One region of the Pseudomonas sp. P5_B3 genome, then DNA from elsewhere that is predicted to be linked to it. Evidence: predicted binding sites of a transcription regulator. Region 1 holds the regulator's gene; the other holds the start of a gene.

Region 1 (14,978 bases):
GACGATGCCCAACTGGACGACAAGCAAGGTATTGCTACCTATAAGGGTGACGTGATCATCACCCAGGGCTCGATGAAGGTGACCGGCAACACCGTGACCATCACCCGCACCCCGACTGGCGACATCGACGTAGTGACCTCGGTGGGCAACCTGGCGTACTTCGAGCAACTGCAAACCGCTGGCGATACCAAGCCTGTTCAGGGCTGGGGCGTGACGATCCAGTATCACGCCGCGCAAAACCGGGTCGTACTGATCGACAAGGCCAAGGTTGTCGACAAGGACAACAACGTCACCCAGGGCGAAAAAATCGTCTACGACACGGTCAAGAAGCTCGCCAGCGCCGGTCGCGCCACGGGCAGCAAGGTCACCGAGGCACGTCCGCGTATCGACATGGTGATCCAGCCGAAGAAGAAAACCGACGAGAATAAGGCCCAGTAATGGCAACTCTGAAAGCTCAGCATCTGGCCAAGAGCTACAAGAGCCGCCAGGTCGTGCGCGATGTCAGCCTGTCCATCGACAGCGGTCAGATCGTCGGCCTGCTTGGCCCGAACGGCGCCGGCAAGACCACCTGCTTCTACATGATCGTCGGTCTGGTACAGGCCGACCAGGGCCGCGTCCTGATCGATGACCTGGACGTCAGCCACCAGCCGATGCACGGTCGCGCAAAGGCCGGTATCGGCTACCTGCCGCAAGAAGCATCGATCTTCCGCAAACTGTCGGTGGCCGACAACATCATGGCCATCCTCGAGACTCGCAAGGAACTCGACAAGGCCGGTCGTCGCAAGGAGCTGGAAAGCCTGCTGCAGGAATTCCACATCAGCCACATCCGCGACAACCTCGGCATGAGCCTGTCCGGTGGTGAGCGCCGTCGCGTGGAAATCGCCCGGGCCCTGGCCACCAACCCGAAATTCATCCTCCTCGACGAACCCTTCGCCGGCGTGGACCCGATTTCGGTCGGGGACATCAAGCAGATCATTCACCACCTCAAGGCCAAAGGCATTGGCGTGCTGATCACCGACCACAACGTTCGTGAAACCCTGGATATCTGCGAAACCGCCTACATCGTCAACGACGGCCAACTGATCGCCGAAGGCGACGCTGAAACCATCCTGGCCAACGACCTGGTGAAGGAAGTGTACCTGGGCCACGAATTCCGCCTGTAAGACACCGAGGCACCAGAGCAGTCGACAAGCGCTTGTCTCGATAAAAAATCAACTCTTTTTTATTGTTACAGCGCTCTAGGCAAACCCGACGCTTCAAAGATGTTCAGGAGCCAGCCGGAGCAACCTGTCAACAAAACTTTGCAGCTTTTATTGTTACAGCGCTCTAGGCAAACCCTTCAGTTTCAGGCATATAATTTGCTTAAGTTTGGCGCCCCGGCGCCCTGTAGTGGATGGCGCGTGTGCGCCGGCGAATAAGGTGTTAAGCCCCTGCCATGAAACCATCGCTAGTCTTGAGAATGGGCCAGCAGCTGACGATGACACCGCAGCTGCAACAGGCTATCCGCCTGCTCCAATTGTCGACCCTGGACCTGCAGCAGGAAATCCAGGAGGCCCTGGAGTCCAATCCGATGCTCGAACGCCAGGAAGAAGGCGACGACTTCGATAACACCGACCCCTTGGCCGACAACGCCGAACAGAAGCCCAACGCCGACATCCAGGAACCCTCCTACCAGGAAAGCGCCCCGACGGTCGATAACCTCGATGAGGGTGACTGGAACGAGCGCATCCCCAACGAACTCCCCGTCGACACCGCGTGGGAAGACGTTTACCAGACCAGCGCCAGCAGCCTGCCCAGCAATGACGACGACGAGTGGGACTTCACCACCCGCACTTCGGCCGGCGAAAGCCTGCAAAGCCACTTGCTGTGGCAACTGAACCTGGCCCCGATGTCCGACACCGATCGCCTGATCGCCGTGACCCTGATCGACTGCATCAATAATCAGGGCTACCTGGACGAAACCCTCGAGGAAATCCTCGACGCCTTCGATCCGGAACTGGACATCGAACTGGACGAAATCGAAGCGGTCCTGCACCGCATCCAGCAATTCGAGCCCGCCGGCATCGGCGCCCGTAACCTGGGCGAATGCCTGCTGCTGCAATTGCGCCAGCTACCCGCCAAGACCCCTTGGCTGGCCGAGGCCAAGCGCCTGGTCACCGATTACATCGACTTGCTTGGCAGCCGCGACTACAGCCAGCTGATGCGCCGCATGAAGCTCAAGGAAGATGAACTGCGCCAGGTCATCGAGCTGGTCCAGAGCCTCAACCCGCGCCCGGGTTCGCAGATCGAGTCCACCGAAGCCGAGTACGTCGTTCCTGACGTTATCGTGCGCAAGGACAACGAGCGCTGGCTGGTGGAGCTGAATCAGGAGTCGGTGCCACGGCTGCGGGTCAACGCCCAGTACGCCGGTTTCGTGCGCCGCGCCGACACCAGCGCCGACAACACGTTCATGCGCAATCAGTTGCAGGAAGCCCGCTGGTTCATCAAGAGCCTGCAAAGCCGCAATGAAACCCTGATGAAGGTTGCCACCCAGATCGTCGAGCATCAGCGTGGTTTCCTCGAATATGGCGACGAAGCCATGAAGCCGCTGGTCCTGCATGACATCGCCGAAGCGGTCGGCATGCATGAGTCGACGATTTCACGGGTGACCACCCAGAAGTTCATGCATACCCCCCGGGGCATTTATGAACTGAAGTACTTTTTCTCCAGTCACGTCAGCACCTCCGAAGGCGGCGAATGCTCGTCCACGGCGATCCGCGCGATCATCAAAAAACTGGTTGCCGCGGAAAATCAGAAAAAGCCATTGAGTGACAGCAAGATCGCTGGTTTACTGGAGGCACAAGGCATTCAGGTGGCTCGCCGCACCGTCGCCAAGTACCGCGAATCCCTCGGGATCGCGCCTTCGAGCGAACGCAAGCGGTTGATGTAGGGCCACGCCACAGCGTTCCAGTGGCAGATCATCTGATCTGCCGCTTTATGCACTGGCAACGAAGGAGAAGCTGTATGCAAGTCAACATCAGTGGACACCAACTGGAAGTGACCGAACCTCTTCGCACCTACATCGGCGAAAAACTCGAACGATTGGAGCGACATTTCGACAGGATCACTAATGTGCAGGTCACGATGACCGTCGAAAAACTGAAGCAGAAAATCGAAGCCACGTTGCATATTCCCGGGAATGAAGTGGTCGCCAACGCGGAACATACCGATATGTACGCCGCGATCGACGCACTTACCGACAAGCTGGATAAACAACTCAAAAAGCATAAGGAAAAGACCCAGAGCCTCCTCCAGGGCGCAACCGGTCGTTAACACTCCCAACCCATGATCCGACTTGAAAGTATCCTGACCCCCGGCCGTTCCCTGGTGAACGTGCCGGGCGGCAGTAAAAAGAAAGCCCTCGAACAAATTGCCAATCTGATCGCCCGCGAAGTGCCGGCCCTGGAGATGCAAGATGTCTTCGAGGCGCTGATTGCCCGTGAAAAACTCGGCTCCACCGGTTTTGGCAACGGCATCGCTATTCCACACTGCCGTCTCAAGGGCTGTGTTTCGCCCATCAGTGCTTTGATGCACCTGGACGCCCCTATCGACTTCGACGCCATCGACGGCGCGCCGGTTGACCTGCTGTTCGTATTGCTGGTCCCGCAAGCTGCCACCGATGCGCACCTTGAGCTGCTGCGACAGATCGCCAGCATGCTCGACCGCAAGGAAGTTCGCGAAAAACTGCGTCATGCTGCAAGCAACGAAGCCCTGTATCAGGTTGTCCTGGACGAGCAAAACGGTCAGTAATCATGCGCTTGATCATCGTCAGTGGCCGTTCCGGCTCAGGTAAAAGCACCGCCCTCAACGTTCTTGAGGACAACGGCTACTACTGCATCGACAATCTGCCTGCCGGTCTGCTGCCGGAACTGGCCGAACGAGCCTTGATTCATACCGAGCTGCTACAGCCGCTGGTCGCCGTTTCCATTGACGCGCGCAACCTGCCCAGCCACCTGTCACGCTTCCCCGAGCTGCTCGAAGAAGTCCGCAACCGCCATATCCAGTGCGATGTGCTGTACCTGGATGCCGACGAAGAAACCCTGCTCAAGCGCTTCTCGGAAACCCGCCGACGTCACCCCCTGACCAACGCGAACCGCTCGTTGGCCGAAGCCATCAGCGTCGAGAGCGACCTGCTCGGGCCGATTGCCGACCTCGCCGATCTCAAGATCAACACCACCAGCCTGAACCTGTACCAGCTGCGCGACGCCATCAAACTGCGTCTGTTGAATCAGCCCGAGCCGGGCACTGCGTTCCTGGTGGAGTCCTTCGGGTTCAAGCGTGGCATGCCGGTGGACGCCGACCTGGTGTTCGATGTGCGTTGCCTGCCCAACCCTTACTGGAAACCGGAATTGCGCGAGCAGTCCGGGCTCGATCAACCGGTTGCCGAATACCTGGCGGCACAGCCGGATGTCGAAGAGATGTTCCAGGACATTTCCACATACCTGCTAAAGTGGCTGCCTCGTTTTGCCGCCAGCAACCGCGCCTACGTCACCATTGCCATTGGCTGCACTGGCGGACATCACCGTTCCGTCTACCTGACCGAGCGTCTGGGGCAGGCGCTGCAAAAAACCCTGAAGAACGTCCAGGTTCGCCACCGCGACCTCAGCTAAAGGATTCACATCGCGATGCCTGCTCTGGAAATCGAAATCATCAACAAGCTGGGCCTGCATGCCCGAGCGTCTGCAAAATTCGTCGGGGTCGCCGGCCAGTTCAAGGACTGCACGATCAGGGTAGGACGCACACCTGAATCCACAGTAGATGGCAAAAGCATCATGGCCATGATGATGCTCGCTGCCGGCAAGGGCACCAAAATCTATCTGAGCACGGAAGGCGAGCAGGAACAGGAAGCGATGGACGCGCTGGTAGCCCTGATCAATAACTACTTCGACGAAGGCGAATAAACATCAAAAGTTCCACAAAAAAAGGCGCGCCACCCGGATGGGTGGCGCGCCTTTTTTTTGTGTAACGGGAAGGCTTAGCTACCCGCCACCGTCATCCGCTCGATCAGCACCGAACCTGTGCGAATGTTGCTGCGCAACTCCAGATCATTACCCACGGCCACGATCTGCTTGAACATGTCGCGCATGTTCCCGGCGATGGTCACTTCCTGGACCGCGAACTGGATTTCGCCGTTCTCGACCCAGTAACCCGCCGCGCCACGGGAATAGTCGCCGGTGACCATGTTCAGCCCCTGGCCCATCAACTCGGTGACCAACAGCCCGCGCCCCATGCGCCGCAGCAAGGCCGCCTGGTCTTCATCGCCATGGGTGACGAACAGGTTGTGCACGCCGCCGGCATTGGCCGTGCTCGGCATGCCGAGCTTGCGGCCGGAATAGGTACCGAGGATGTACGACACCAACTCGCCTTTTTCGACGAACGGTTTGGCATAGGTTGCCAGGCCATCGCCATCGAACGCCGCGCTGCCCAAGGCTCGCATCAAGTGCGGACGCTCGTCGATGGTCAGCCATTCCGGAAACAGCTTCTGACCGAGAGTGCCCTCAAGGAACGAAGACTTTCGATACAGGCTGCCGCCGGAAATCGCCGACAGGAAACTGCCGAACAGCCCCCCTGCCAACTCTGCGGAAAACAGCACCGGCACCTCGCAAGTCGGCACCGGCCGCGCGCCCAGTCGGCTCGCCGCCCGTTGCGCAGCGCGCTGGCCGATGCTCACCGGATCGGCAAGCAAGTTGCCCTGGCGGTTCACGTCGTACCAGTAATCGCGCTGCATCTGGCCATCGGCCTCGGCGATCATCACGCAGCTCAGGCTATGACGAGTCGATGCGTAACCGCCGATAAACCCGTGGCTATTGCCATAAACGCGGCAACCCTGATGGGTACTGAGGGTGGTGCCGTCGGCATTCTTGATTCGGCTGTCGGCAGCAAACGCCGCGGCTTCGCAGGCCAGGGCCTGTTCGATGGCTTGTTCCGGAGTGATGTCCCATTGGTGGAACAGGTCGAAATCCTGAATATCCCGCGCCATCAGCGCGGCATCCGCCAGGCCCGAGGCTTCGTCTTCCGAAGTGTGTTTGGCGATGGCCAGTGCAGCGGCGACGGTTTCGCGAATCGCTTCCGGACCACTGGCCGATGTGCTGGCCGAGCCTTTGCGCTGACCGACGTACAAGGTGATGCCAAAACCCTGATCGCGGTTGAACTCTACCGTTTCGACTTCACGCTGACGCACCGTGGTCGACAAGCCCTGCTCCAGTGACACCGCCACTTCACAGGCGCTGGCCCCCTGGCGCCTGGCTTCAGCGATGATCTGCTCGACTTGTTCCTGCAGTGCCGGCAACGCTTGTGGGCCGACGCTTTCAACTGCACTCATGCTGTTCTCCACTCAAATTCTGCTTTCGGTAACGGTCATCGAGCGACCGGGCCGGACAAGCGGCCCCCGACTGGTTATCATGGCGGCGTTTCTTTGCGGACGGCCACCATGGTTGATTCTTACGACGACTCCCTCGATACGGGAGAAAAAAGCAAATCCCAGGTTAAACGCGAGCTGCATGCTCTGGTTGACCTTGGCGAGCGCCTTACAACACTCAAGCCTGACTTGCTGGCAAAACTGCCCTTGACCGACGGAATGCGTCGGGCTCTGGCCGATGCGCCCAAGCACACCGCGAACATCGCGCGTAAACGGCACCTTCAGTTCATCGGCAAACTGATGCGCGATCAGGACACTGCCGCCATTCTGGTTCTGCTCGATCAACTCGATGCCTCCACCCGTCAATACAACGAACGTTTCCATAACCTGGAGCGCTGGCGCGATCGTCTGATCGCCGGCGACGATGCCGTTCTGGAAAAATTCGTCGTCGACTACCCGGACGCGGACCGCCAGCAATTGCGCTCCCTGATCCGTCAGGCCCAGCATGAGGTGGCGCAAAACAAGCCTCCTGCTGCCAGCCGTAAAATCTTCAAGTACATCCGTGAGCTGGACGAGACTCAACGCGGTCTGCGTTAATTCTCGAACCGGGTGAGCTGCCTCGCAGCTCACCCGCAGCCTCACCTCTTACGAACCCGTGCCACCCACGGTGATCGCATCAATCTTCAGCGTTGGCTGGCCGACACCCACCGGCACCGACTGCCCATCCTTGCCACACGTGCCCACGCCGCTGTCCAGCGACAGGTCATTACCGACCATCGACACCTTGCTCATGGCTTCCGGCCCGTTGCCGATCAGGGTCGCACCCTTGACCGGAGCGGTGATCTTGCCGTCCTCGATCAGGTACGCCTCGCTGGTGGAGAACACGAACTTGCCGCTGGTGATGTCCACCTGACCGCCACCCAGGTTGGCGCAGTAGATGCCGCGTTTTACCGAGGCGATGATTTCCGCCGGGTCGCTTTCGCCGGCGAGCATGTAGGTGTTGGTCATGCGTGGCATCGGCAGGTGCGCGTAGGATTCGCGACGGCCGTTACCGGTGCGCGCCACGCCCATCAGGCGGGCGTTGAGCTTGTCCTGCATGTAGCCTTTGAGCACGCCGTTTTCAATCAGCGTGGTGCACTCGGTCGGCGTACCTTCGTCGTCGACGCTCAACGAGCCGCGGCGACCGGCCAGGGTGCCGTCATCGACAATGGTGCACAGCTTCGACGCAACCATCTCGCCCATGCGCCCGCTGTAGGCCGAACTGCCCTTGCGGTTGAAGTCGCCTTCCAGACCATGACCGACCGCTTCGTGCAACAGCACGCCTGACCAGCCGGAACCGAGCACTACCGGCAAGGTGCCAGCGGGTGCCGGGATGGCTTCTAGGTTGACCAGTGCCTGGCGCAACGCTTCACGGGCATAGCCCATGGCGCGGTCTTCGCCGAGGAAATAACGGTAATCGGTCCGCCCGCCACCGCCATGACCGCCGCGCTCGCGGCGACCGTTCTGCTCAACGATCACACTGACGTTGAACCGCACCAGCGGGCGCACATCCGCCGCCAGACCGCCGTCGGTGGAAGCCACCAGAATCCGCTCCCAGACACCGGCCATGCTCACGGTGACTTGCTGGATGCGTGGGTCGAGGGCACGGGTCGCGGCGTCAACTCGCTTGAGCAAATCGACTTTCTCGGCACGGGTCAGCACTTCCAGGGGATTGTCCGGTGCATATAACTGCGCGACGTCCTGGCTGGTGAATGCCTGTACGGTGCCGTGCTGCCCGGCCCGGGAAATCGAACGGGCGGCACGCGCCGCCGCGCCCAAGGCCTCAAGTGTGATGGCATTGCTGTAGGCAAAACCGGTTTTTTCACCCGATTGCGCACGCACACCTACACCTTGGTCAAGGTTGAAGCTGCCTTCCTTGACGATGCCGTCTTCCAGCGCCCAGGACTCGGAGATCTGCCCCTGGAAATACAGGTCGGCGGCATCGATGCCTGGCCCGGCCAAGTCGCCGAGCACGCCTTGCAGGCTCTCGATCGTGACGCCACCGGGCGCCAGCAGGTGTTCACTGACTGAGGACAACAACTCGCTCATATGCTTTACGCCTTAAATTCGTCGTTCTGATGCAGGTCGCTGGGCGCCCTGCGAGAAAAATCGCCGGTGACTGGACACCGGCATCCGCGCCCGGATGGACGCCTGTTCGCTGCTATCGCGTTCGGCCAGTAGTACGGCCTCGCCTTGATCCTGTTGCGCCAGCACACGCCCCCAAGGGTCGACGATGGCGGCATGGCCAAAGGTTTCCCGTGGCCCCGGATGCGTCCCGCCCTGGGCCGCGGCGAGCACATAACATTGCGTCTCGATGGCCCGCGCACGTATCAGCACATCCCAATGCGCCGCGCCGGTCACCGCGGTGAAGGCCGAAGGGGCGGTAATCAGTTCCGCGCCGGCCGCGCGCAATTCACTGTACAGCTCGGGAAAGCGCAGGTCATAGCAGACCGTCAGGCCAACCCGGCCGACGGGCGTGTCCGCCACGACCACTGCGTTGCCATAAGCATAGTCATCGGATTCGCGATAACGGCCACGATTGTCCGCCACGTCCACATCGAACAGGTGCAGCTTGTCGTAGCGCGCCACCGTTTCGCCCTGGTCATCGACCAGCAACGAACAGGCATGGGCTTTCGCCGTTGGCTGATCCACCGGCGGCAATGGCAACGTGCCGGCCACAATCCATAACTTGAGGTCGCGTGCGGTCTGTTTCAACCAGGGCAGGATCGGGCCTTCGCCCAAGGCTTCGGCGCGCCCGATGTCGGCAACGTCGCGCCGGCCCATGGCGGCAAAGTTTTCCGGCAATACCGCGAGCTTCGCGCCACCGGCGGCCGCTTGTTCGAGCAGTCGACGGGCCTGGGCCAGATTAGCCAGCACATCGCTCTGGCTGACCATTTGAATCACCGCTACAGACATGGCGCACTCCTGGAATCGTATGCGGCCATGCTACTCCATAGACTTGCCGAGTGCCTTTTGAAAAAGGACCTCAAAAAGCCTTGTCGAAGGTGATTTTCGGCTCTTTCCACGGCCCTTGGACCCTGTACTTCACACTGGCGAAACGGGAGACCCGGTCGCCGATCAGCTTGTCGATCAGGAACAGTGCCCCGCCGACCGCGGGTGCACCGACGATCAGTGCGGCAATCGGCAGGTTATTGGTCACCGGCAAGGTCACCATCAGTTTCGCATCGATCTGATCGGCCACCATGTTCAGGGTGCCGTCCAGTTCAATAGTGCTCGAAGGGCCGGTCAGCCGGATCGGCTCCTGGGTGACATACACGCCATTGGTCCCAACCAGCAGCCCTTTGACCCGGTCATAACTCAGACCTTTGCCGAACAGGTCGGAGAAGTCCAGGCGCAGGCGCCGGCCGATGGAGTTGAAGTTGAGTAAACCAAATACCCGCAGCGCCTGGGCACTGCCTTCGACTTCGACGAACTGGCCCTGATTGAGCGTCGCATCGAGCGAGCCGGAGAAACGCTTGGTCGCCACCCAGGCTGGCGAGCCGGGCCAGCGGCCATCGACATCCATATAAAAGTCCTTGCTGGTGACGCTCGGCGCAAACCCCCAGCCCTTGAGCACATCGGCGAGGTTCTTGCCGCTGATGCGTCCCTTGTACCAGCTGTTGCTGGCGCCGGGCATGCCTTCCCAGCCACCGCTGCCCACCAACAGTATGCCCTTGAGGCCCAGGTCCAGCGAGTTGAACACGATGCCTTTGGGCGTAGGACGAATCTTCAGCGACCAGCCCCCTACCAGATCCTGCCCCTGGAATAACTGATTGATGGTGATGTCCATCGCGGGGATTTTCGTCGGGTCCACCGACGCCAGCGGATCCGGCGAGTTTTCATCGGCCAGCACGGCCGGGTCCGGTGCCGGCAGACGCACGGTTTGCAGATTGATCGTGATCGGCGAGGCTTTCGCATCGGGCAAGCTCGCGCTGCCCTTGATCTGCTGGCTGTCGAGTTGCAGCGCCCAGGCGGAAGGTTTGCGCATCAGCTGAATCGAGGCCTGGTCGAGCGTGGTGCCGATACCGCTAAGCTTGTCCACCTTGAAGTCCGCGCCGCTGAGCAATTGCCTGGCGCTGCCGCCGGGGTCCTCTCCGGCGTATTTATCCGCCAGATCCTTCCACGGGCCAACGTCCAGCTCCGACAATACGCCCCGTATCCGCAGGCCTTTGGTGTCAGGCAACACGGCCTCGCCGCCACCGAGGGACAATTCCCCGCGACCGTCGGCGAAATTGCTGGCCGGTGCGGCGAACGTGAAACTCGCCAGGTCCCCGTAGTTGACCCAATAGCGCCGCTCGTCGCCCTGCAAGGTCATGCGGAACGTCGTGTCGCGCCCAGCCTCGGAAGTCATGCCGAACGGTGCAGGCAAATCGACGGCCACACCCTTGAGGCTGGAATTGACCCTCAACTGGCTATTGGCACCATCCAGGGTCAGTTGCAGTTGATACGGGATCACGCCGGTCACCGGCAGAGGCTGGGTCACCTTCAGCCAGTCGGTCAGCTTCCTGACCTCGACCTGGCCCGACGCGGTCACCCGGGTATTGAGCTTACCCGGGCTGCCGTCGGCAAAAATCTGTGCGGTGACCGGCTTGTCGAACGCCCGTGCGCTGATGCTCTGTCCACTCAGGCCCTTGGCACTGTCGAAACGGAAATCACCTTTGAGCTGGGTCAACTCCAGCACAGGTTCAGCCAGTTTCAAGCGCGCCTTGGCGGTCTTGAAGTCGACGAGGATCTTCGGCTCCTCGCCTTTCGCCAGCGGAATATCCAGCTTCAACTTACCTTGCAGATCACCCTCGCCTTCCCACCCGGCAAAGGTTGCCCCGGTACCGATCGGCGCTTCCTGGAGGATTTTCAGGCCATCGCCCAAACCGCCGGCAAATCCTCCATCGAGGAACAAATGAACGTTCTGCCCGGCAGGTACATGGGGAATGTCGACGTAAACATCGTTGACCTGGGTATCGAGCAACTGGCCCTTGCTGGCCAGAATCCGCACGCCGCTGTCTTCGACAAACACATCGCCGCTGACCTTGCTGACATGAGGCCAGCCCGGCTGGAAGGCCAGTTCGGCATCGTGAACCTTGAAGTACAGGCTGATGCTGCGATCCTCGTCTGCGGCACCGTGGCTGAGCGACCCTTGATACTGGAAGAAGCCTTGATCCACCGCGCCCTTGAGAATCGCGGTACGCAGCCATTCGTCCAGCGCCGGGCTGAGGACTGCCGGCAGGTACTTGGCGGTGTAGCGACCGTCTCCGTCCACCATGCCAACCCGCAGGTCCATGTAGTCTTCCTGGGTGTGATCGAAATGCAGGCGAATCAGGAAGTCGCCGGCGATCTTGCCTTCCTCGCCCAGCACCTTCAGGTACGGCGCAATCAGGGTGAAACCTTCTTTATCGAGCTTCCAGGTCAGCCGCGCATTGGCCTGAATGTACTGCCATGGCTTGGCGAAAATAGGGTCCAGATGCAGCATGAAATCCTTGCTGTCCATGCGCAATTCGCCGCGCCCCAGATCACCACTGATGCTGCCGCTGACATTTCGCGCCGCCGGCGCACCGTGATAGGCATCGAAGCCTACCTGGTCGAGATTGGCGGCAAAGCCGAACTTGCTGTCGTCTGTGGCATTGGGGCGCAAGTCGACCAGCACGTTACGCAGGCTGCCCGTGACTTTGAGCCGCTCGACGACCGTGGCAAAACCTTCTGGCAACGGCGCCATAGCGTTGAGCAGCGGGGTCAGCGGAGTGAGATCGACCCGGTCGGCTTGCAGGTGCCAGAGCTCTTCGGTTTTATCAGTGGCCGCGTTTTGCTTGAGCTGCAAATGCGTTTCCCAGCGGGTCTCGCCGAGGTTCATCGCCAGGGAATCGAGAGTCACTGACGCGCCTTCGGCACTGCGCTGGAAGTAGCCGTTCAGGGCCAGATTGTTGATCTGGATCTGCTTGCGCTCGGCATAGGCACCCTTGAGTTGTGGCGCATTCAAACGCACCGCAGCGCTTTGCAAGGTGCCTTTGCCCCAGGTCAGCCAAAGCTCGCCACCGGCTTTGATCTCAGAGAAACTCCACTCTTGGGTCACTCGCTCGGGCAACCACTTCGACCAGTCACTTTGCGGCAGGCTCAGATAGGCCTCGGCTTCACCGTCCTGCCATTGACTGGCTCGAATGCGGGTACGCAGGCTCATGGCCACGGGCTGGCCGTCGGGCAGCGTCAGCCGCGCGTCGAGCCGCTGCCGCGACGCCCCGGTTTTCAGATTGAGGCCGACGTAGGTCAGGGTCAGCGGCGACTGTGCAAACGGCTGCAAGGTCACCTGGCTGTCCAGCACCGACAATTGCTGGATCATCTGCATGCGATTGAGCAACTGTTCCGGATCGGTTGGCTGGTCCTGCTGCACCGGCAAACCTTCCAGTGCCCATTGACCGTCGTTACCCTCCTTGACGCTGATCTTCAGGCCGCTGAGCTCCAGATGAGCGATGCGTACCTGACGGGCCAGCAGGCTGGCCCAAAGGTCAGGCACCGCACGCACCTGATCCAGGTGCAAGGCATTGGCGCCCTCGCCGACCGTCACGTCATGCGCCATCAGTATGGGGGCGAATCCACTCCAGTTGCCTTCGAGCTCGCCGATCTGCAACGGCATGCCCAAGGCATCGCTGGCTTTGGTTTCTATGTCGGCACGGTACTCGGCGACTAACGGCGTCAGCTCCCGGCCCAGGCTGACGTAGAGCGCCATCAACACCAAAACCAACGCGCACAGGCCCAGACCCCAGCGGGTCAGTGCGGCCAAAATGCGTGTCAGACGGTCCATGTCAGGTGGCCCCCATGGCAAAATTTTTGCAAAAAGCTGAGGCCAGCCATTCTCGAACAATCAAAACGATACGCTTCAGAGCAGCACCACGTCGTATTGTTCCTGGGAATACATGGTTTCGACCTGAAAGCGGATGGTGCGCCCGATAAACCCTTCCAGCTCGGCGACGTTGCCCGACTCTTCGTCGAGCAGGCGGTCCACCACTTTCTGGTTTGCCAATACACGATAGCCTTCCGCCTGATAGGCGCGTGCTTCACGCAGGATTTCGCGGAAGATTTCGTAGCAAACGGTTTCCGGGGTCTTGAGCTTGCCGCGCCCCTGACAGGCGTTGCACGGCTCGCACAACACTTGTTCAAGGCTTTCGCGGGTGCGCTTGCGGGTCATCTGCACCAGGCCCAGTTCGGTGATACCGATGATGTTGGTCTTGGCGTGATCGCGCTCCAGTTGCTTTTCGAGCGTGCGCAACACCTGGCGCTGGTGTTCTTCATCTTCCATGTCGATGAAGTCGATGATGATGATTCCGCCGAGGTTGCGCAGGCGCAATTGACGAGCGATGGCTGTCGCGGCTTCGAGGTTGGTCTTGAAAATGGTTTCTTCGAGGTTGCGATGGCCGACGAACGCCCCGGTGTTGACGTCGATGGTGCTCATGGCTTCCGCCGGGTCGACCACCAGGTAACCGCCGGACTTGAGCGGGACCTTGCGCTCGAGAGCCTTCTGGATTTCGTCTTCGACGCCATACAGGTCAAAAATCGGCCGCTCGCCCGGGTAATGCTCCAGACGGTCGGCAATCTCGGGCATCAATTCGGCGACGAATTGCGTGGTTTTCTGGAAGGTTTCCCGGGAGTCGATACGGATCTTCTCGATTTTCGGGCTCACCAGATCACGCAGGGTGCGCAGCGCCAAACCGAGGTCTTCGTAGATCACGCTGGGCGCGCTGATGGTTTTGATCTGGGCGCTGATCTGATCCCAGAGCCTTCGCAGGTAGCGGATGTCCATGAGGATTTCATCGGCGCCGGCGCCTTCGGCTGCCGTGCGCAGAATGAAACCGCCAGCTTCCTTGATCCCTTCCTTGGCCACGCAATCGGTGACCACTTGCTTGAGTCGCTCGCGCTCGGCCTCGTCTTCGATCTTCAGGGAAATGCCGACATGGGCCGTGCGTGGCATGTACACCAGGTAACGCGAAGGGATCGACAGCTGAGTGGTCAGGCGCGCGCCCTTGGAACCGATCGGGTCCTTGGTCACTTGCACCACCAGGCTCTGGCCTTCGTGCACCAGTGCACTGATGCTCTCGACCGCCGGGCCTTCGCGCAGGGAAATTTCCGACGCATGAATGAATGCAGCACGATCCAGGCCGATATCGACGAATGCTGCCTGCATCCCCGGCAATACCCGCACGACTTTGCCTTTATAGATGTTGCCGACGATCCCGCGCTTTTGCGTGCGCTCGACATGGACCTCTTGCAGGACACCGTTTTCGACCACCGCCACGCGTGATTCCATCGGCGTGATGTTGATCAGGATCTCTTCACTCATGGCAGGGTCTCGTTCAGGCATGTTCACGATAATGGCCGCATCTGTTCAGGACGACGCTTAAAGCGCGTTCCGGGGTTGCCAACAGGGTATGCCGAAATGGCCGAGCAGTTCCGCGGTTTCGCAAAGCGGTAGTCCGACTACCGCTGAATAACTTCCATTGAGCCCGGCGACAAACACCGCACCCAGTCCTTGAATGCCATAACCGCCCGCCTTGTCCCG
Region 2 (14,978 bases), on a different contig from region 1:
CCATGAAGCGGTGTTCGTCATGGTCACCGCCGAAACCAGCCAGGCCATGGTGCTCAGTGCGCTGGAGCACGAGCCTGATGCCTACCTGACCAAGCCGTTCAACCGTTCCAGCCTGGCCCAGCGCCTGGAGCGCCTGGAGCAGCGCAAGACCCTGCTCAAGCCGATCCTGCAGGCCCTCGACCGCGGCAAGCCGATGGAAGTGCTCAACGCCTGCATCGCCCTGTGCAAGCAAGACATCCGCTATTCGCCACTGTGCCTGCGCTATCGCGCCGATGCCCTGCGCGACCTCAATCAGAACGAAGCGCTGGAGCGCCTGTACGACGGCATTATTGCTGACCGCCCATTGCCATGGGCGTTTGCCGGGTTGGGCAAGTTGCTGTTCAAGCGCGGTCAGGTCGCGCAGGCCAAAGGCATTTACGAAAAAGCCCTGAAAGTCTTCCCGATGATGCCGTCGCTGTATGACGGCATGGCGGACGTGCTGGTCGCCGAAGGCGATACCAAGGGTGCACAGCGTGTTCTGGAGGAAGCGATTCGCCTGTCGCCGCTGGCGGTTCGCCGCCAGGCGTTGCTGGGCAAGCTGGCGATGACCAACGAGGATTTCGACACGGCGGCCAAGGCCTATCGCCAGGCTGTGAGCCAGGGTGCGCAGTCGCGGTTCAAGGATGCCGAGAGCAACCTCGGCCTGGCCCACGCCTTGATCAGCAAGGGCAGCGAAAGAGGCCTGGACACGCGGACCCGCCTGGAAATCAATACCACATTGAGCGCCGTGGCCAAGGAAAACCCTTCCGATCCGGGCCTGCAAATCCGCGCACGCCTGATGAAGGCCACCAGTCTGTTGCTCAACGATGCCGAGACGGCTGACAAGCTCACCGAGCAGGCCTTGTTGCGTCTGGATGGCATGGAGCAATTCATGAGTGCCGAAGCGGCGTTGCTGGTAGCCAAACAGCTGAAAATGCTCGGGCAGACCGAGGCCGGTACCGCGATGCTGAAAAACTGCGTGGAAATCTACGGCGACGATCCGGTGGTGATGAAGGACATCGCCAAGCAGACTGACGACCCGAGCATCCTCAACTCCGGCAACGCCGCCGCTGAACTCAACCGTCAGGGCGTGCGCGTGTACAAGACCGGCAATCTGGTGGAGGCGCGAGCGGTGTTCCGCAAAGCCCTGGCGATGCAGCCGAAGAACATCAGTATCGCCCTGAACCTGGCGCAGTCGTTGTTGCACGGCACCGATACCGGCGTTCCTTCAGCGGAGCTGGAAGAATGTCGGAGCTGCCTGAAAATGGTCGGCCTGATGCCCGACTCCGACGCGCGTTATCCGCGTTACCAGAAGCTGAAAAGCAAGGCGTTTGGCCAATGAACGACAACCAACAGGCACTGGATTTCTCCACGGTGATTGCCTCTACCGTGCACGACATGAAGAACTCGCTGGCCATGCTGATGCAGGCCCACAGCCAGTGGCTGGCGCGATTGCCGCAGGCGGCGCAACAGACACCGGAGCAGGGCGTGATCGACTTCGAGTTCGCCCACCTCAACGGCATGCTGGTGCAGTTGCTGGGGCTGTACAAGCTCGGCGTCAACCAGATGCCGTTGCAGCCGGCCTACCATGAACTGGACGACTTCATCGAAGCGCAACTGGCTTGCCATCAGGAAGTGTTCGCCAGCCGCGGCATCATGGCTACCTATGAAGTGGACCCGCTGAGCCCGTTGGGTTTCTTCGATCGTGAGTTGATCGCGTCGGTATTGGCCAACTGCATCAACAATGCCATCCGCTTTGCACGGCATGCCGTTTTGATCAGCGTCAGCGATGAAGCGGGGCAACTTGTATTGACCATCAATGACGATGGCCAGGGGTATCCGGCGCAGATGATCGAGCGCCAGGCCGATTACGTGCAGGGCATCAATCAAAGCACCGGAAGTACCGGGTTGGGCCTGTACTTTGCCGGACGAATTGCCGCGTTGCATCAGCGCAACGGCGTCGGCGGACGCACCGAAATCGGCAATGGTGGTCCGTTGGGCGGTGGGGTGTTCCGCCTTTACCTGCCCTGACTGGCAGCATATTTATCGACGCTGCTTGAAATTCCGAACACGCGGAGCCTATTTTGTACGGTCGCCGTTCGCGGCTCGCACAATAACAAGGATTGCGTCATGACGACCGTTGGCCTGAGTTCACTCGCGCAGCGATTGACGGGCATCGATGAAGTTGAGTGTGTCACGCCGGATTTGAACGGCGTTCCACGGGGCAAAGTGATGACCAGCGAGGGGTTTCTCGACGGTCGACGTTTGCAGATGGCGCGGGGCGTGCTGCTGCAATGCATCATGGGCGGATACCCGCCGGCGCGGTTTTACGGCAGCGATGATGGCGACCTGGCGCTGATTCCGGACCCGGCACAAATCCACCGCCTGCCCTGGAGCAATCCGCCGCGCGCTTTCGCCATTTGCGACGCGAATGAACTGGGCACCACCACCAGCTCCAGCCTGTCGACCCGTGGTCAGCTCAAGGCCGTGATTGCCCGTTATGCAGCCCGCGGCCTGGCGCCCGTGGTGGCGACCGAGCTTGAGTTCTTCGTTTTTGCACCCAATACCGACCCGACTCAGTCGTTCCAGCCACCGCTCGGGCTGGATGGTCGTCGCGAGAATGGTCAGTCGGCGTTCAGTGTCAGTTCCAACAATGGGCTGCGACCCTTCTTCAATGAAGTCTACGAGTGCATGGCTGCGTTGGGGCTGCCCCGCGATACGTTCATGCACGAAATGGGCATCAGCCAGTTCGAAATCAATCTGCTGCATGGCGATCCATTGCTGCTGGCCGACCAGACGTTGCTGTTCAAGCACTTGCTCAAGGAAGTTGCCCTCAAGCACGGCCTGAGCGTGGTGTGCATGGCCAAGCCGCTGGCGCATACGCCAGGCAGTTCGATGCATATTCACCAGAGTGTCGTCGAGATCGATTCGGGGCAAAACGTGTTCAGTGATAAGGCGGGGCAGGAGACGGCAACCTTCCGTCACTTCATTGCCGGCCAGCAAGTGTGCATGGCCGACTTCACTGCGTTGTTTGCGCCGAACGTGAACTCCTATCAGCGCTTGTGCCACCCTTACGCCTCACCGAATAATGCCTGTTGGTCCTATGACAACCGGGCGGCCGGCTTGCGCATACCGGCCAGTTTGCCGGTGGCCCGTCGGGTTGAGAACCGCTTGCCGGGGGCCGATGCCAATCCATACCTGGCGATTGCCGCAAGCCTGGCGGCGGGGTTGCATGGCATCGAGAACGCGTTGGAGCCGAGTGCGCCGATCCAGGGTGAGTTCGAAGTGCCGGACAATCTTTCGTTGCCCTGTACCTTGCATGCGGCACTGGAGCGTCTGAAACGTAGCCAGTTGGCCAAGGAACTGTTCGGTGCGGAATTCATCGAAGGCTACATCGCTTCGAAGACTCTGGAACTGAGCAGTTTTCATGATGAAATTACTCCCTGGGAACGGCGTGTTTTAGCAGCCCAGGCCTGACGATCCGTCGACATCCGGCTATCGTTTAGCGATAGCCGATTCTCACTGCAAGGAGCCGCGCGGAACGCCGATGCGCCAAATCTGGAAATCCTTTCGAGCACTGTATTTCGCTTCGCTGATGATGTTGATCGGCTCGGGCCTGCTGAGTACTTACCTGGGCCTGCGCCTGGCGGCCGACCATGTCGACAGCCTGTGGGTCGGTGCGTTGATGGCCGCCAACTACTTCGGCCTGGTGCTGGGGGGCAAGATCGGTCACCGGTTGATTGCCCGGGTCGGGCATATCCGGGCCTACTCGGCCTGTGCCGGAATCGTCGGTGCGGCGGTTTTGGGCCATGGCCTGATCGATTGGCTGCCGGCCTGGCTGTTCCTGCGGGTGATCGTCGGCCTTGGCATGATGTGCCAGTACATGGTGATCGAGAGCTGGTTGAACGAACAGGCCGAGGCCAAGCAGCGCGGGTTGGTGTTCAGCGGTTACATGATCGCCTCTTACCTGGGCCTGGTGATGGGGCAGCTGATTCTGGTCATGCACCCGGCGCTGGGGCTGGAGCTGCTGATGCTGGTTGCCCTGTGTTTCGCCCTGTGCCTGGTGCCCGTGGCCCTGACCCGGCGGATCCACCCTGCACCCTTGCATCCGGCGCCCATGGAGCCACGGTTCTTTATCAAGCGTGTGCCGCAGTCATTGAGTACGGTGCTGGGGGCAGGGCTGATCGTCGGTTCGTTCTATGGTCTGGCGCCGCTGTATGCTTCGCAGCAAGGTTTGTCCACGGAGCTGGTCGGTCTGTTCATGGGTAGCTGTATTTTTGCCGGGCTGCTGGTGCAGTGGCCGTTGGGCTGGTTGTCCGACCGTTACGATCGGGCCGTGTTGATCCGCAGTTTCGCATTCAGCCTGGCCCTGGCCGCACTGCCGCTGGCGATCATGCCGCAGGTGCCGTTGGAGGTTCTGTTTATCGCCGGTTTTGTCTGTTCGTTGGTGCAGTTCTGTCTGTATCCGTTGGCGGTGGCGTTTTCCAATGACCATGTTGAAGGCGATCGCCGGGTGTCCCTGACGGCAATGTTGCTGGTGACCTACGGCGTTGGCGCGAGTATCGGGCCGCTGGTGGCGGGCGTGCTGATGAAGCTGTTCGGCAGTCAGATGCTCTATGCCTTCTTCAGTTTCTTTGCATTGGTGCTGGTATGGCGGATTCGCCCGAAAGCGGTGACCAACCTGCATCAGGTCGACGACGCACCGCTGCATCACGTGGCCATGCCGGACAATATGACGAGTTCGCCACTGGTGGCCTGCCTCGACCCGCGGGTCGATGAGCAGGTGGTGCAGGAGCAGATGTGCAATCCGGTGAATCCGGAGCCGTCAGCCGAACCTGAAGACGATCAACCGCCGCAAGACCCTGACTCGGGCCGCGAGCAAAGCTTTACCGAGGCCAGGCCTTAAATTCAGTGCATAAAAAAACGGGCAGTCACCGCCAGGGACTGCCCGTTTTTTGTTGACGCTCTATCAGAGATCGTCTTTGTCGAAGCGACGCGCTTCGCGTTGCAACTGGTAGACGAAGCGTTCGACCTGACGCTGCACCAGCCCGCTCATGTTGTGGAAGCGAATGCCGGCGAAGGTGGTGGAGATCTTTTCTTCGAAGTGCAGATAACGCAACTCGACCGGCGCGGTCATCTTGCCAAAGGGCAGTTCGGCGCTGAAGCGGTCGTAAACCTGACCCAGTTGCAGGCTGCCAGTGATGTCGCCGTCGAAACGCAATTTGCAGCCGGTAGCGGAAATATCCAGCAGCTTGCCGCTGATCGGAGCCTTGAGCTTTTCGCCATCGAGGTTGACGTTGACCAGTTGTGCCAGCTTCAGTGCTGCACGGAATGCATTGCGGCGCTGGTGGTACACCACTTCATCGGGAAGGGCGCCGCGATAGCAGCGGCTGCCACCGGATTCATCGATGGTCAATCGGCCGTTGCTTTCCCAGGCAATGCGTACGCCTTCGTGGAAGCCTTCGACCCTGAACGGTTCGCCCGCCATCAGGTAACGCTCGCCATCACGGGGGATCATTTCGTCCAGGGCAATCATATTGCTGTCACGGTCCAGGTCCACCAGGTAACTCTGGAAACGCTGGCTGCGCTCGTGGAACGTAATGATCAGCGGGTCATGGCTTTCGAGCAGCTGGCGCAGGTTGCTGGAGATTTCCAAGGGCGTGGAGAGCACCTTGGGTGGCTGCGGAGCATCATCCACGGATAAGGCATTGGACACGGTTAATCAATCTCCAGACAAAATTTGACTACGGCAGGCTAGCAGTTTGCCAGTATGTTGCGCGTCTTGATAGAGCGGGGGCATTGACCGGTTCATGCCTGACTGAGCGGGCGTGGCTTGGCAAGCCTGGAGAATGTTCCGCTGGCATCGTAAAGCGCCGGGGTTTCACCGCCGGTGAGGATTTTCAGCTGGGTGGCTGTAGCGGCCTGCTGGGTGAGGATCGACTGGCCGTTGTTGGCGTTGATGGCCTGGCACTGGGCCAGGAGATCGGTCAGCACGTCACTTTGCGCCAGCAACTGGTCGCCAATGCTCGACTGGCTGGCCAGTTGCTCAAGACCGCCACGGTTGGTCGGCAGGTTGAGGCTGGCGAGAATTTCACTGCGCTTGCGGCCATGCTGTTCGAGCAACACGACCAATGCCTGTTTCTGCGCCAGGATGTCCTCGAGCAATGGCATGTCGCGGCCATGCAATGCGAGGGATTCGGTCTGCAGTAATTCCAGCAGGTGTTGCGCTGGAGCAAAGTCGTCGGTGATCAGTTGCAGTAGATTAGTGTCGTGCATGGCTGGCCTTGGGTTTTAAGCGTCCAAAAGCCTGGCGCCGGCGGTGGCCTAGCGCTGGGCTTCGAAGTTGAGCAGTTTGCTGGCTACACGGTTGCTGTCGACTTTATAGCTGCCATCGGCAATCGCTGCTTTCAACTCGGCCACGCGGGCGTTGTCGACGGCGGGTTGATCGCGCAGCTTGTCAGTGACCTTCTGCAACTGTTGAGCCTCATCGCTGAGATGTACCGATTCCCCGCTTTTGACGGTACCGGCCTGTTCGGCCGCGGACTCCAGCGGCGCGGATTTGCCGGTTTCGGCGTTTTCCTTGCTGGCGCTGGTACGTGTACTGCCCGTAAGTGACGAGGAGCTGTTCAAACGGCTGAAATCGATGACCATGATAAAAAACCTCTGGGAATTTGGACGCTTGCCATGGTTTCGGCCATTCCCTGGAAAACTTTAGGCCCATTTATCAATGAACCTCGCGCGCGCCAGCGCTTGCCCTGCATGGAGCACAGTCTAGGGAACAGCCGGGGCAAGCGCCACATTCCGATGAGCAGGGAGCCTTACATGGACACTTCCACCTGCCCCGGCGCCATGACCTGCGCCTTGATGACTCGCTGGGAATTGAGGTTTTTCACCCGGATCTGTTCGCTCAGGCTGCCGTTTGACAGGGCTTCGCCCGGCATGCGTACGCTGAGCGTACCGCTGCGGGCGGTAATCACCACCTGATCACCCTTGCGGATGACCTCGGCCTGTTCGATATGCACCAGGGTAATCACCTGGTCGGCGACCATTGGTCGGGTCAGTCGCTGCCCGATAGCCTGGTCCAGGGAGGTCAGGTAGCCCTGGCCGATGAGGCTGATATCGCGTTCGCGCAGGACCACATCCAAAGGCTCGACAATGTTGGCGCGGCGCAGTGGCCGGGCGCTGGTCACGACATCGCGAAACAGGCGGACTTGAGCGGGTACGAACACGGTCCAGGGGGAGGCGCCCTCGCAGCGGACCTTGACCGTGACCCGACCCAGCGGCTTGGGACTCTCAAGGGTTGCTGTCAATTCCTTGTCGCACATGGGCATGTGCATGCGCGGATCGAGCGGGTTGACCTGGATCTCGTAGCGGCCTTCCGTTTGACTGGTAGCCAGATAGTCTTCTACGGTGAATTCAAGAAAGCCCTGAGTGACGCCGATAAGCATGTCAGGCAAGGTAACCGCGTCAGCAAGGGCAGGGCTGCCAGCGTTGAACAGGCAAACGGCCGCCAGCACGCCGAGCAATTTGCGGCAGGGTGTGGTCAGGCGTCGGAAAAATGTCGGTTCTGTGTTCATAACGATTAAAAAAGCAAGCGCCGTGCCGTTTAGTGATGAAGGCACGTCGCAACAACACTTGGCGTTGGTGTAGGAGTCTGGGCATGGCTGGTGTAATGGATTCGGTGAACCAGCGCACGCAACTGGTGGGGCAGAATCGCCTTGAGCTGTTGTTGTTCCGTCTCGACGGCCAGCAGCTGTACGGGATCAACGTGTTCAAGGTTCGGGAGGTGCTGCAATGCCCCAAACTGACGCTGATGCCCAAGTCCAGTCCTGTCGTGTGCGGCGTGGCGAACATCCGGGGGGCGACCATTCCGATCCTCGATCTGGCGATGGCGACCGGCTCCGGTGCTTTGAAGGACAAGAACAATCCCTTCGTGATCATCACGGAGTACAACACCAAGACCCAGGGTTTCCTGGTTCGCTCGGTGGAACGCATCGTCAACATGAACTGGGAGGAGATCCATCCGCCACCCAAGGGCACCGGTCGCGATCACTACCTGACGGCGGTGACGCGGGTCGACAATCAGTTGGTCGAAATCATCGATGTCGAGAAGGTGCTGGCGGAAGTGGCACCGACGCCGGAAGCGATTTCCGTCGGCGTGGTGGATGTCGAAACCCAGCACAAGGCGCTTTCGTTGCGCGTGCTGACGGTCGACGACTCGTCGGTGGCGCGCAAGCAGGTCACGCGTTGCCTGCAAACGGTCGGCGTCGAAGTGGTGGCGTTGAACGACGGTCGGCAAGCGCTGGACTACCTGCGCAAACTGGTCGACGAGGGCAAGAAGCCGGAAGAAGAGTTCCTGATGATGATCTCCGACATCGAGATGCCGGAAATGGACGGGTACACCCTGACGGCGGCAATCCGCAACGACCCGCGCATGCAAAAGCTTCATATCATCCTGCATACTTCGTTGTCGGGTGTGTTCAATCAGGCGATGGTCAAGAAGGTCGGTGCCGATGACTTCCTGGCCAAGTTCCGTCCTGATGACCTGGCATCCCGGGTAGTCGACCGGATCAAGGCAGCAGATATCAGCCAGGGGCCCGCGCCCCTGGCGGTCAACACGATTTAAGAGGCGGCATCATTGTCTACGGGTAATTTGGATTTCGAACAGTTCCGGGTATTCCTGGAAAAAGCCTGTGGCATTTTGCTCGGTGAAAACAAGCAGTACCTGGTCTCCAGCCGTCTCAACAAACTGATGGAACAGCAAGGCATCAAGTCTTTGGGTGAGCTGGTTCAGCGCATGCAGACGCAACCGCGCAGCGGTTTGCGCGAGCAGGTGGTAGACGCCATGACCACCAACGAAACCCTGTGGTTTCGTGACACCTACCCGTTTGAAGTCTTGAAGAACAAGGTACTGCCCGAAGCGATCAAGGCCAGTCCCGGCCAGCGCCTGCGCATCTGGTCGGCGGCGTGCTCGTCGGGCCAGGAACCGTATTCGCTGTCGATGTCCATCGACGAGTTCGAGCGGGTCAACATGGGCCAGTTGAGGATGGGTGTGCAGATCGTTGCCACCGACCTGTCCGGCACCATGCTGAACAACTGCAAGACCGGCGAGTACGACAGCCTGGCCATCGGCCGCGGTCTGTCGCCTGAGCGTCTGCAGCGTTATTTCGACCCGAAAGGGCCGGGACGCTGGGCGATCAAGGCGCCGATCAAGAGCCGGGTGGAATTCCGTTCCTTCAACCTGCTGGACAGCTACGCGAGCCTGGGCAAGTTCGACATCGTGTTCTGCCGCAACGTGCTGATCTACTTCTCCGCCGAGGTGAAGAAGGACATCCTGTTGCGCATCCACAGCACGTTGAAGCCGGGGGGGTACCTGTTCCTCGGTGCTTCCGAAGCGCTGAACGGTTTGCCGGATCATTACCAGATGGTCCAGTGCAGCCCGGGGATCATTTACCAGGCGAAGTGATTTCGTTGGTATTGTCAAAAAACGGGAGCCCTCAGGGGCTCCCGTTTTTTTTTGCCTGATGATTTCTTGCAAACGCTGCTGGCCCCTGTGGGAGCGAGCTTGCTCGCGATAGCGTCCTGACAGTCGAGTTCAGCGTTACCTGACACACCGCAATCGCGAGCAAGCTCGCTCCCACAGTGGTTGGCGGTGTTCTGAAAAGGGTAAGGAGGCGGCAGAAAAGCGGCATGCGGCGGAAAACCGTTGCCGCTTTTCTGGCATTGCCGCGTTGCCATGGCCGGCAAAGCCCCGGTTTCCGGGCTTTTTTGAATTGGCATGGGGCTTGCTAAGTTGATCCTACGAAAAATCAGGTCACCCGAAGGTTTCCCGACATGAGCATCAGCTTCGATAAAGCGCTCGGTATCCACGAACAAGCCCTGGGCTTCCGCGCCCAGCGTGCCGAAGTCCTGGCCAACAACATCGCCAACGCCGATACCCCGAACTACAAGGCTCGGGACCTGGACTTCTCGAAAGTGCTCGCTGAGCAAAACGAGAAAACCAAAAGCGGTACCTTCGCCTTGAACATGACCAATAGCCGTCATATCGAAGCTGAAGGCCTGGGCAATGGCGACGAGTCGTTGCTGTATCGCACGCCGATGCAACCGTCGATCGACCAGAACACCGTGGACGCTCAGCTGGAACAGTCGAACTATGCGGAAAACGCGATCGGCTTCCAGGCCAGCTTCACCCTGCTCAACAGCAAATTCAAAGGGCTGGTGTCAGCCCTGCGCGGAGAGTAAGCCATGTCTCTATCCAGTGTTTTCAACATTGCCGGTAGCGGCATGAGTGCGCAAACCACGCGTTTGAACACCGTCGCTTCGAACATCGCCAACGCCGAGACGGTTTCGTCGAGCATCGACCAGACCTACCGCGCGCGTCACCCGGTGTTCGCCACCATGTTCCAGGGCGGCCAGAGTGGCGGCAGCGACTCGCTGTTCCAGAGCCAGGATGCCGCAGGTCAGGGCGTGCAGGTGCTGGGTGTGGTCGAAGACCAGAGCAACCTCGAGGCGCGCTACGAGCCGAACCATCCGGCGGCCGATGCCAAGGGCTACGTCTACTACCCGAACGTCAACGTGGTTGAAGAAATGGCCGACATGATTTCCGCGAGCCGTTCGTTCCAGACCAACGCCGAAATGATGAACACCGCCAAAACCATGATGCAGAAGGTCCTGACCCTCGGTCAGTGATAAGGGGCGACTCAGATGAGTGTTACCGATTCCACCAGTGGTTTGAGCCTCAATGACATCCTGGCCAACTCCTCGATCAAGACCAACACCACGACTGACGGCCTCGCGTCGGCAACCGGCAGCGCCACGGGCAACAAGGCCCTGGGCAAGGATGCGTTCCTGCAGTTGCTGGTGACCCAGCTGAAAAACCAGAACCCGCTGGAGCCCCAGGACAACGGCGCGTTCGTGGCCCAGTTGGCGCAATTCAGCAGCCTGGAAGGCATCACCACGCTCAACAGCACCGTGAGCGGCCTGGCCAGCAACTACAACTCGTCCCAGGCCTTGCAGGCGTCGTCGCTGGTGGGCCGTTCGGTCATCGCGCCGGGTGACAAGGCCGTGGTCGATACCACCAAGAGCCTCAGCGGTACGGTGGTGGTGCCGTCTTCGGTGGCGTCCGCCACCCTGAAGATCACCGACTCAACCGGCAAGACTGTGCGCACCATCGACCTCGGTTCGCAGAAGGCCGGCAACGCCAGCTTCATCTGGGACGGCAAGAACGATGCGGGTGAGACAGTACCTGCGGGCACCTACACCTTCGGCGCCACGAGCACGATCGATGGCCAGTCCGTCGCGTTGATCACCAACCTGCCCGCGACCGTCAACAGCGTGACCATCAGCCAGACCGGCGGTGAGTTGATGCTCAATCTGGCCGGGCTGGGTAGCGTTGCCCTGTCCAAAGTACAAACCATTGGTATGTAGAGCCGACTAACACGGCACAAAGGAGTGGATGATGTCTTTCAATATCGGCCTTAGCGGTCTCTATGCAGCCAATAAACAACTGGACGTGACCGGCAACAACATCGCCAACGTCGCGACCACCGGTTTCAAATCGTCCCGTGCAGAATTCGAAGACGTGTACTCGGCGACCCGCCTGGGCACCGGCAGCAAGACCGTCGGCAACGGCGTGCGCCTGGCCAACGTTTCCCAACAGTTCGGTCAGGGTGACGTGAGCAACACCGGCAACGTGCTCGACATGGGTATCCAGGGCAACGGTTTCTTCGTCCTGAGCAACAACGGTTCGCTGACCTACACCCGTGCCGGTACATTCAAGACTGACAAGGAAGGCTACGTCACCAACAGCGACGGCACTGCCCGCCTGCAAGGTTACGGTGTGGACTCCAACGGCAAGATCGTCAATGGCGTGCTGACCGACCTGCGAATCGACACCTCCAACCTGGCGCCGAAGTCCACCAGCACCGTGTCGTCGACGATCAACCTGAACTCCACCTCGGCGGTGATCGACCAGACGGTTGCGGCGAACAAGTTCGACCCGTCCAAGACCGAGACCTTCACCAAGTCGTTCAGTACTCCGATCTTCGATACCCAGGGTAACCAGCACACCATGGATCAATACATGGTCAAGACTGGAGCGAACACTTGGGACACCTACACGCTGATCGATGGTCGCAACCCGGATGGCAGTGATCCTACCGTTACCGCTCCGGTTGCTTCGACCATGTCGTTCGATTCCACCGGTAAACTGACTTCGGTCAGCACGCCGGTGACGCCGCCAACCACGCCACCGACTTCGGTGATCAGCAGTGACCTGAAAATCACCAACTGGACCCCGGGCAGTGTCACCAATGGCGTCTGGACAGCCAACGGCGCCGCAGCCGATCCGGCTGGATTGACCATCGCCATGGCCAGCACCACCCAGTTCAACGCCGACACCGCGCGTTCGATTCCGGCACAGAACGGTTACGCCACTGGCCAGATCACCAACCTGACCATCGACGGCAGCGGTGTGTTGCTGGCCAACTTCAGCAACAACCAGACCAAGCCGATCGGCCAGATCTCCCTGGCCAGCTTTACCAACGAGCAAGGCCTGCAACCGGTAGGCGGTACCAGCTGGAAAGAAACCTACGCATCGGGCATTCCTGGTTACGATGCACCGGAAACCGGAACTCTGGGTTCCATCGTTTCGAACTCCCTGGAAGAGTCCAACGTCAATCTGACCAACGAACTGGTCGACCTGATCAAGGCGCAGAGCAACTACCAGGCGAACGCCAAGACCATCTCCACCCAGAGCACCATCATGCAGACCATCATTCAGATGACTTGATGCTGGATTGTGCTGTGCAAGGAGCCCCTCATCAGAGGGGCTTTTTTGTGATCTGAGGTTTTGTGTTGGATGTGATGGCCTCATCGCGAGCAAGCTCGCTCCCACAGGGGACCGAGTCTTTCCTGATAAACACGATCAACTGTGGGAGCGAGCTTGCTCGCGATGAGGCCAGTCCAGCCACTAATTTCTTACAGGCAAAAGAAAACCCCCGACCCGCCAGAGGCTGATCGGGGGTTTCGAGTAAGCGCCTTGCGACGCTTACCGGCTCAGCTTATTGGCAAGCTTCGCAATCCGGCTCGTCGATGGCGCAAGCCTTCGGCACTGGAGCAGGGCCGGCAGGCGCTGCCAGGACCGAGTCGTCACCGTGGTTGCCGCCGCTGGAAACAGCGTTCAGCTTGCCGGTGTTGATGGTCGACTTCTCGGTGCTGGTCGCGGCCAGGGCACGGAGGTAGTAAGTGGTTTTCAGGCCACGGTACCAGGCCATGCGGTAGGTCACGTCCAGCTTCTTGCCCGAAGCGCCAGCGATGTACAGGTTCAGCGACTGAGCCTGGTCGATCCACTTCTGACGACGGCTTGCCGCGTCGACGATCCACTTGGTGTCCACTTCGAAGGCGGTCGCGTAGAGCTCTTTGAGTTCTTGCGGGATGCGCTCGATCTGCTGCACCGAACCGTCGTAGTACTTCAGGTCGTTGATCATGACCGAATCCCACAGACCGCGAGCCTTCAGGTCGCGAACCAGGTACGGGTTGATCACGGTGAATTCGCCCGACAGGTTCGATTTCACATAGAGGTTCTGGTAGGTCGGTTCGATCGACTGCGAGACGCCGGTGATGTTGGCGATGGTCGCGGTCGGTGCGATGGCCATGATGTTGGAGTTACGAATGCCTTTCTGTACACGGGCGCGAACCGGTGCCCAGTCCAGGGATTCGTTCAGGTCGACATCGATGTACTTCTGGCCACGGGCCTCGATCAGGATCTGTTGCGAATCCAGCGGCAGGATGCCTTTGGACCACAGCGAACCGTTGAACGTCTCGTACGAACCGCGCTCGTCGGCCAGGTCGCAGGAAGCCTGGATCGCGTAGTAGCTGACCGCTTCCATCGACTTGTCGGCGAACTCGACGGCAGCATCGGAACCGTAAGGGATGTGCTGCAGGTACAGCGCGTCCTGGAAGCCCATGATGCCCAGTCCGACCGGACGGTGCTTGAAGTTGGAGTTCTGCGCTTGCGGCACCGAGTAGTAGTTGATGTCGATCACGTTATCGAGCATGCGCACGGCGGTGTTCACGGTGCGTTGCAGCTTGGCGGTGTCCAGCTTGCCGTCGACGATGTGGTTCGGCAGGTTGATCGAGCCCAGGTTGCAAACGGCGATCTCGTCCTTGTTGGTGTTCAGGGTGATCTCGGTGCACAGGTTCGAGCTGTGGACCACGCCGACGTGCTGCTGCGGGCTGCGCAGGTTGCACGGGTCCTTGAAGGTCAGCCATGGGTGGCCGGTTTCGAACAGCATGGACAACATCTTGCGCCACAGGTCTTTGGCCTGGATGGTCTTGAACAGCTTGACCTTGCCCGGGTACTCGGTCAGGGCTTCGTAGTACTCGTAGCGCTCTTCGAAGGCCTTGCCGGTCAGGTCGTGCAGGTCCGGTACTTCGGACGGCGAGAACAGGGTCCACTTGCCGTCATCGAAGACGCGCTTCATGAACAGGTCCGGGATCCAGTTGGCGGTGTTCATGTCGTGGGTACGACGACGGTCATCACCGGTGTTCTTGCGCAGCTCGATGAACTCTTCGATGTCCATGTGCCAGGTTTCCAGGTAGGCACATACAGCGCCTTTGCGCTTGCCGCCCTGGTTAACCGCTACGGCGGTGTCGTTCACTACTTTCAGGAACGGCACGACGCCCTGGGATTTGCCGTTGGTGCCCTTGATGTACGAACCCAGCGCACGAACCGGGGTCCAGTCGTTACCCAGGCCGCCAGCGAATTTCGACAGCATGGCGTTGTCGTGGATCGCGTGGTAGATGCCCGACAGGTCATCCGGCACGGTGGTCAGGTAGCAGCTCGACAGCTGTGGACGCAGGGTACCGGCGTTGAACAGGGTCGGGGTCGAAGCCATGTAGTCGAAGGACGACAACAGGTTGTAGAACTCGATCGCGCGGTCTTCTTTGTGCTTCTCTTC

Evidence for each region. Region 1 encodes sigma-54, which starts transcription at its own class of promoters, with help from an activator protein. Its sites were predicted from a motif close to ANTGGCATNNANNTTGCTNT; they were not measured.
Region 2: flgB (flagellar basal body rod protein FlgB) is a predicted target of sigma-54. The motif match lies at 9,791-9,810, and genes of this name have one in related genera.

Annotation. Positions count from the first base shown of each region.
Region 1 covers NZ_JBFULI010000003.1:132,975-147,952, reverse strand. The annotation lists gene lptA (lipopolysaccharide transport periplasmic protein LptA) at 1-438, shown strand, start outside; gene lptB (LPS export ABC transporter ATP-binding protein) at 438-1,163, shown strand; gene AC1DRN_RS03565 (RNA polymerase factor sigma-54) at 1,436-2,929, shown strand; gene hpf (ribosome hibernation-promoting factor, HPF/YfiA family) at 3,004-3,312, shown strand; gene ptsN (PTS IIA-like nitrogen regulatory protein PtsN) at 3,325-3,789, shown strand; gene rapZ (RNase adapter RapZ) at 3,792-4,649, shown strand; gene AC1DRN_RS03545 (HPr family phosphocarrier protein) at 4,665-4,940, shown strand; gene pmbA (metalloprotease PmbA) at 5,015-6,361, opposite strand; gene yjgA (ribosome biogenesis factor YjgA) at 6,470-6,994, shown strand; gene tldD (metalloprotease TldD) at 7,043-8,485, opposite strand; gene AC1DRN_RS03525 (carbon-nitrogen hydrolase family protein) at 8,498-9,352, opposite strand; gene AC1DRN_RS03520 (YhdP family protein) at 9,423-13,226, opposite strand; gene rng (ribonuclease G) at 13,302-14,759, opposite strand; gene AC1DRN_RS03510 (Maf family protein) at 14,817-14,978, opposite strand, start outside.
Region 2 covers NZ_JBFULI010000008.1:126,685-141,662, reverse strand. The annotation lists gene AC1DRN_RS07880 (tetratricopeptide repeat-containing response regulator) at 1-1,360, shown strand, start outside; gene AC1DRN_RS07875 (sensor histidine kinase) at 1,357-2,049, shown strand; gene AC1DRN_RS07870 (glutamine synthetase family protein) at 2,251-3,495, shown strand; gene AC1DRN_RS07865 (MFS transporter) at 3,566-4,924, shown strand; gene AC1DRN_RS07860 (flagellar brake protein) at 4,988-5,734, opposite strand; gene AC1DRN_RS07855 (flagella synthesis protein FlgN) at 5,827-6,294, opposite strand; gene flgM (flagellar biosynthesis anti-sigma factor FlgM) at 6,343-6,669, opposite strand; gene flgA (flagellar basal body P-ring formation chaperone FlgA) at 6,837-7,595, opposite strand; gene AC1DRN_RS07840 (chemotaxis protein CheV) at 7,679-8,644, shown strand; gene cheR (protein-glutamate O-methyltransferase CheR) at 8,657-9,484, shown strand; gene flgB (flagellar basal body rod protein FlgB) at 9,853-10,260, shown strand; gene flgC (flagellar basal body rod protein FlgC) at 10,264-10,707, shown strand; gene flgD (flagellar hook assembly protein FlgD) at 10,723-11,445, shown strand; gene flgE (flagellar hook protein FlgE) at 11,477-12,808, shown strand; gene AC1DRN_RS07810 (ribonucleoside-diphosphate reductase subunit alpha) at 13,080-14,978, opposite strand, start outside.